DNA from 3 places in the Marinobacterium sp. MBR-109 genome. Region 1 is predicted to be linked to each of the others. Evidence: predicted binding sites of a transcription regulator. Region 1 holds the regulator's gene; each other region holds the start of a gene.
The links. Region 1 encodes sigma-54, which starts transcription at its own class of promoters, with help from an activator protein. Its sites were predicted from a motif close to TGGCACNNNNNTTGCTNT; they were not measured.
Positions count from the first base shown of each region.

Region 2: the regulator sigma-54 is predicted to act here: its motif matches at 1,536-1,553, upstream of ABIE60_RS08565 (putative urea ABC transporter substrate-binding protein).
Region 3: the regulator sigma-54 is predicted to act here: its motif matches at 992-1,009, upstream of ABIE60_RS15630 (phenol hydroxylase subunit).

Region 1 covers NZ_JBEPPZ010000007.1:122,405-124,671, reverse strand. The annotation lists gene lptB (LPS export ABC transporter ATP-binding protein) at 1-369, shown strand, start outside; gene ABIE60_RS10760 (RNA polymerase factor sigma-54) at 421-1,926, shown strand; gene hpf (ribosome hibernation promoting factor) at 1,978-2,267, shown strand, end outside.
Region 2 covers NZ_JBEPPZ010000005.1:120,752-123,018, forward strand. The annotation lists gene ABIE60_RS08560 (ABC transporter permease) at 1-238, opposite strand, end outside; gene ABIE60_RS08565 (putative urea ABC transporter substrate-binding protein) at 285-1,325, opposite strand; guanidine-I (ykkC/yxkD leader) riboswitch at 1,388-1,490, opposite strand; gene ABIE60_RS08570 (efflux RND transporter permease subunit) at 1,661-2,267, opposite strand, start outside.
Region 3 covers NZ_JBEPPZ010000015.1:71,495-73,761, reverse strand. The annotation lists gene ABIE60_RS15635 (sigma 54-interacting transcriptional regulator) at 1-655, opposite strand, end outside; gene ABIE60_RS15630 (phenol hydroxylase subunit) at 1,052-1,363, shown strand; gene ABIE60_RS15625 (aromatic/alkene monooxygenase hydroxylase subunit beta) at 1,389-2,267, shown strand, end outside.

The DNA.
Region 1 (2,267 bases):
CAGTTGTTGGAAGAGTTTCACATCACTCACCTGCGCGACAGTCTGGGCATGGCCCTGTCTGGCGGTGAACGCCGACGTGTCGAGATCGCACGCGCGCTGGCAACCGAGCCTGACTTTATTCTTCTGGACGAGCCCTTTGCCGGCGTCGACCCGATCTCGGTCAGTGACATCAAGCAGACCATTCGCCACCTGCAGTCTCGAGGCATCGGCATCCTGATCACGGATCACAACGTGCGCGAGACCCTCGACATCTGCGAGCGAGCGTATATCGTAAGTGAAGGAGGGATACTCGCACAGGGCACACCCGCCGAAATTCTGGCGAACGAACAGGTCCGCCGCGCCTACCTGGGCGAGCAGTTTTCCCTTTGATCCAGAACCGTCAACCATGCACATCCACTCCGTCCACCTGGCAGCTCTGATATGAAGCAATCGTTACAACTCAAGATCGGCCAGCATCTGACAATGACACCACAGCTGCAACAGGCAATACGCCTGCTGCAGCTGTCAACGCTGGACCTGCAGCAGGAGATCCAGGAAGCACTGGAGAACAATCCCCTGCTGGAAGTCGAGGATGAGCAGGACAACGTGGAGGAGGCACGGGCAGAAAGCCGCGATGACCGCCACGATGCCTCCGATGATAGCCGTTCGAGCGATACTGCCGACGACGATAACTGGGACGAAAGTGCACTGGAAGAACGCTGGAATGATGAAATTCCGAGTGAACTGGCCACCGACAGCAACTGGGATGATACCTTCCAGCACCAGAGCACGCCCGGCCCCGCCCGCGACGACGACTGGGAGCCCGGTGATAACGATTCGGCCGAGGACAGCCTGCAGGACCATCTGCTGTGGCAGCTCAACCTGACACCCATGAGTGACCCCGATCGCATGGTTGCCATGGCCCTGATCGATGCGGTCGATCCGGATGGCTACCTGCGCACTGACGTGAATGAAGTGCTGGAACACTTCCGTCAGAGCGAACCCCAACTGTTCGCCGATGCCGAGCCGGAAGAGATTGAAGCCGTATTGCACCGCGTGCAGCAGTTTGACCCGCCCGGTGTCTGCGCACGCGACTTGAGCGAATGCCTGCAGGTACAGCTGCGCCAGCTGCCTGAAAACACCCCTATGCTGAAAGAGGCCCTGCGCCTGGTGCGCGACCATCTGGGTCTGCTTGGCAGCCACGACTACCGCACACTGATGCGGCGCATGCGCCTGAAGGAAGAGGCCCTGCAGCAGATCATCAGCCTGATCCAGTCACTCAACCCCAAGCCGGGCACCAGTATCAGCAGCGAACAGTCGGAGTATGTGATTCCCGATGTTGTTGTGCGCAAGGTACAGGGGCAGTGGAGTGTCAGCCTGAATTCGGACGCCTCGCCCAGACTTCGCATCAATACCGACTATGCTGATCTTATCAGGCGAGCCGACAACAGTGCCGACAACACCTATCTGAAGAACCACCTGCAGGAAGCGCGCTGGTTCCTCAAGAGCCTGTTGAGTCGCAACGAAACCCTGCTCAAGGTCGCCACCGAGATCGTGGCCCGCCAGATCGACTTTTTCGAAGAGGGCGAAGAGGGCATGAAACCGATGGTGCTGCATGACATCGCTGAAGCCGTAGAGATGCATGAATCGACCATCTCAAGGGTTACCACCCAGAAATACATGCACACCCCCCGAGGCATCTTCGAGCTGAAGTATTTTTTCTCCAGCCACGTCAGTACTTCGGACGGAGGCGCCGCCTCCTCCACCGCCATTCGTGCCCTGATCAAGAAACTGATCAGCGCGGAAAGTACCGCCAAACCACTCAGCGACAACAAGATAGCCGACCTGCTGAAAGAGCAGGGATTCAACGTAGCCAGGCGCACAGTGGCAAAATATCGTGAAGCGATGAACATTCCGCCTTCTAATGAGCGCAAGCGTCTGGTTTAATGAGACTACAGGCACGCCGGAAGAACGTGCTTTATGACGAGGAGAAAACCTATGCAGATCAACATCACTGGTCATCACGTCGAACTGACTGACGCCCTGAACGAATATGTACGTACCAAGTTCGACCGACTGGAACGCCACTTCGATAACATCACCAATGCACAGGTCACACTCAGTGTTGAGAAGCTGCGCCAGAAAGCCGAAGCCGATATCCACCTGGCAGGCGGCGAAGTGTTTGCAGCCCATGAACATGAAGACATGTACGCTGCAATTGATGGCATGGTGGATAAGCTTGACCGCCAGATCATCAAGCACAAAGAAAAACTCAAATCCCATAAATA
Region 2 (2,267 bases), on a different contig from region 1:
GGCTGCTGGCCGTATCGACCCAGAGCAGGTATTCGCCACTGCGTTTGCTTGGCTCAAACGCCATGCGCTGAATGGCATCACCGATCTGGCCAAAACTCGGCAGCAGCTTGTCACCCGGGTTTTCAGCCAGGCGCGCATCCGATGCGAGGATGTAGACGATCACCAGCAGAATAAATGGCAGCAGGCCAAACAGCATGCGTGTTGCCGGTGCGGGCGTCTGGTTGATCAGTCGTTTCATGGTCAGTCCTTACGGGAGCCCACGGCTCCCGTTGCCGGGCTTGAAGTCAGAGGGAGCCGTCCAGCGCCATCTGCATGTATGCCGGGTTGAAGCGCAATTTGATGTTGTTGCTGTCGCCGTAAACCCCGGCCGGGGTTTCAATGCCGATAAAGGTCGCGTCCGGAGCGCCTTCACCCAGCAGGCCGTGCTCGAATGAGAATTCGGCCACATGTTGCATGGTAGTTACCAGCGTGGGGCTGTTGGTGAGGCTCAGTGCGGCGGATGGGGTATAGAACATCTCGGTGCTGGCCAACTGGGCTTCATATCCTGACAGATCTGTCCCTGAAGCCTGAGCCATGTAGGTTTTGGCTGCCTCGGCTGCCTCATCATCACCGCTCATGGTGGCCATGATTTCATACCAGGCACCGGTCAGCGCCTTGCCCAGAGCAGGATTCTGCTCAAGGGTTTCGGTATTCACCACCAGAAGATCGATGATTTCACCCGGAATCAGAGAAGAGTCGAACACCTTGTGCGAGTCCGGCATTGACATGATTTCACCCAGCAGCGGGTTCCAGGTGGCGACCGCCGTTACATCCGGCGTGCCGTACACGGCCACCATATCGGCATCAGAGGTATTGACGACCTGAATATCGCGCTCGCTCAGTCCCACACTTTCCAGCCCTCGCGCCAGCAGATAGTGGGAGACACTGAGTTCGACCAGGTTAACGCTCTGGCCCTTGATCTCGGCCAGAGACTCCTTGCCCTTGAGCACGATGCCATCGTTGCCGTTGGAGAAGTCCCCCACCACCAGGGCAGTGCTGTCGATACCGCCGGCCGCCGGAATGGTCAGGGCATCCATGTTGGTCATGGTGCAGGCATCAAACTCGCCTGCGCTGTACTGGTTGATCGACTCGATATAGTCGTTGATCTGGACCACTTCGATATCAATGTCGTATTTGTCGGCCCACTTTTTAACGATGCCCTGTTCGGCACCATAGGCCCAGGGCATCCAGCCCACATAGATCGACCAGCACACTTTGAAACTGTCACGGGCGGAGGCTGTCGTGGACAGCGTCAGGCAGAGCAGGAGAATGGATAGTCGCTTCATAGCGCACCTCTCAGTTCGGTTCGGTCGGTTGCTCACGGAGTACCCCCGGCATTACGCCTTCAGTCTCCCGGGCTTTTGTCCCGCCGTGTAACCCTTCACTGAAAGGTCGAGTGCTCTCGGACCAGTCACTGCAACTGTGCAGCCGGAACCCTAGCGCTCTATTGGTCAAATTGTCTGTCGCGTAATGTCAGGAGTACGGACACAAGGGATAAAGCACAAGCCGTGCCAGAATATGAAACGCCCCTGAAACGGGGCGCTGTGAGCGGTGGCTTAACAGGATCAGGCCGCCAAGTGCACCAGAAGTGCACAGCATGGGCCTGAATGGTGCAGCAGTCTCAGGTCTTGCTGACCTTGAACCAGAGCGCGTACAACGCGGGTACAAACAGCAAAGTAATCAGCGTACCCACCGCCACGCCACCGATCAGTACATAGGCCAGAGGCCCCCAGAACAGATCCAGCGTCAGCGGGATGAAGGCCAGCATCGCGGCCATTGCTGTCAGAATCACGGGGCGTGCCCGCTGCACCGCTGCTTCAATGACGGCGTCACGCACCGCCATGCCGGTGTCGAAATTGTCCTGCACCTGCTGGGTCAGAATCATGGTGTTGCGCATCAGAATCCCCCCAAGGCCGATCAGACCCAGCAGCGCCGTAAAGCCAAACGGCTGCTGGAACAGGATCAATGCTGCCACGGCACCCACCAGCCCAAGCGGGGCCGTAGCCACCACCATGAAAGTGCCCGAGAATGAGCGCATCTGCAGCATGATGAAGATCAGCATCAGCGCCAGCATCACCGGCTGCAGCTTCTGAATGGAAGCATCCGCCTTGCCGGACTGCTCAACAGAACCTCCGATCTCGATGTGATAGCCCGGTGGCAGATCGGCCCGCAGTTGTGCCATCTGCTGCCAGATGGCCTGGGTCACATCCGGTGCCTGTGCCCCATGC
Region 3 (2,267 bases), on a different contig from region 1:
CGCTCAGCTGGCTCTGCAGCGAGAACAGCTCTTCCGCAATGGGATCCGGCAACAGATAGCGTTCCAGTTCGGCCTGGTCATCCCACTCCTCGGCCGGTTTGCCGACGATATGGCAATGCTCATGTCCCATACCGACACATTGCGTTTCCTTGAAGATGACCGGCTGTCCCATGAAATAGGTGGTGTAGCCGCTGGCGTAACCAATGAGGGTCCAGCAAATGGGGTCTTCCGAAGGGCCAAAGTCGTGCAGGTGCACATCGGCCTCATATGAATCGAACCAGTCGAATTCTCCCTGAAAAACGTCATTATCAAGGTCGATATTCAGTGAAACGGGTTTTACGTTGACCATGCCTTTGATGCAGTGCAGCTGAGGTCCGACAAAGAAAGCATCTTCCTTTGACATATCCGGTCTGACCTTGGCGACCAACTCGGCGTCTTTCCACCCGGAGTGGTATCCAAACCGCATCAGGAATCCCTTGGCACGGTTGATACCCAGGGTTTCAATCAGCTCCTTGCGCAACAGGCCCATAACGCTGGAATGAATCATCAGCATGCGCTGTTCGTTGAGCCAGATTTTGCCCTTGTCACTTTCAAAACGAATTTGTGAGAGCAAGTCTCCGCTGCCCGGAAACTCCAGTTCTTGTGTGGTGGCCATAATTGTTTTTATACCGGCTTTGTGTGAGCGATGTTCAGTGAGCAGGCCCGTAGCCCTTATTTCATTGTTGAGATATTTGATGATGATTTGGAAGCGAAACCATAGAAACTAATACTAAAGTAGTATGAGGGTGGTTGGTCTCAATACAACTGAAAGTGACCATTTCATCAAAAAAAAGCCTGATTTTTCATGAAATGATTATTTCATCAGTGCCTGGGTGCTATGTGCGCAACGCTTTGTTGCGTGAATAGCAACATGATCTGGCTTTTAATTATTTCTTTTAAATCAATTGCTTGGCTTTTGTCTTGTGTCTGTTTTGATGCTGTTTCGCCAATCTGGCACAGCAGTTGCTCTCATGCATTGATGAATGCATCCGCCGAAGAGCAGAGGATAACAATGACAAAACTCACACTGCACTCACGCAACGATGACCTGCCCAAACGCTCGGCTTTTGATCGTTTGACCAAATACATCCGGGTACGCAGTGAGCCTGGATCGCGTTTTGTCGAGTTCGATTTTGCCATTGGTGATCCTTCACTGTTTGTGGAGCTGGTGATGCCAAAAGGCGCCTTTGATGAATTCTGTGCCGCCAACGATGTGGTGCACATGACCGAAGATCAGATCCGTGAAGTCGATTCCGAAATGGAAAAATGGCGCTACGGCGAAGATACGCTCATGTCTCACAACCATGATCGTGATTCCGAATAACAACAACTGCAGCTGGGAAGAGTCCATGACCATCGAAATTAAAACAGCCACGCTGGAACCGGTGCGCAATACCTATGCGAATGTCGCGCGTCGTTTCGGCGACAAGCCGGCTACCCGCTATCAGGAAGCCACTTACGACCTTCAGTCCGAAACGAATTTTCACTACCGCCCCTTGTGGCAGCCGGATCTGGAACTGAACGATACGCGCCGTACTGCCATCGAGATGGCGGACTGGTACGCGCTGAAAGACCCGCGCCAGTTCTATTACGGCACCTACGTCCAACAGCGTGCCAAAATGCAGGAGAACGCCGAGAGCAACTATGCGTTTTTTGAAAAGCGTGATCTGGCTCGGCACCTGAGTGACGCTCAGCAGGCTGAAGTGATTCGCTTCCTCGTGCCGCTGCGTCATATGGAGCATACCGCGAATCTGAACAACATGTACGGAGCCGCCTACGGCTATGGTACGGCCGTGACCCAGGCGCTGCTGTTTGATGGTATGGATCGCCTGGGTATCGCGCAGTACCTGTCGCGCATTGGCCTGATTCTGGATGGCAACACGGGGGAGGCGCTGGAAGAGGCCAAGCGGCAGTGGATGGAAGCCGATATTTGGCAGGGACTCCGTGCACTCTGTGAAGAGATGCTGGTGACTGAGGACTGGTTCGAAGTATTCGTAGCGCAGGACCTGGTGGTCGATACCCTGGTATATGACCTGGTATATGGCCAGTTTGACCAGTACCTGGCTGACAGTGGTGCCCAGGATGTAGCCATGCTGACCGAGTTTATGCAGCTCTGGTACAAGGACTCTTCACGCTGGGTAGATGCAGTCATCAAGGAAACCGCAAACGAATCTGAAGAGAACAAGGCACTTTTGAAACAGTGGATCGAAAAATGGCGTGGCAAGGCA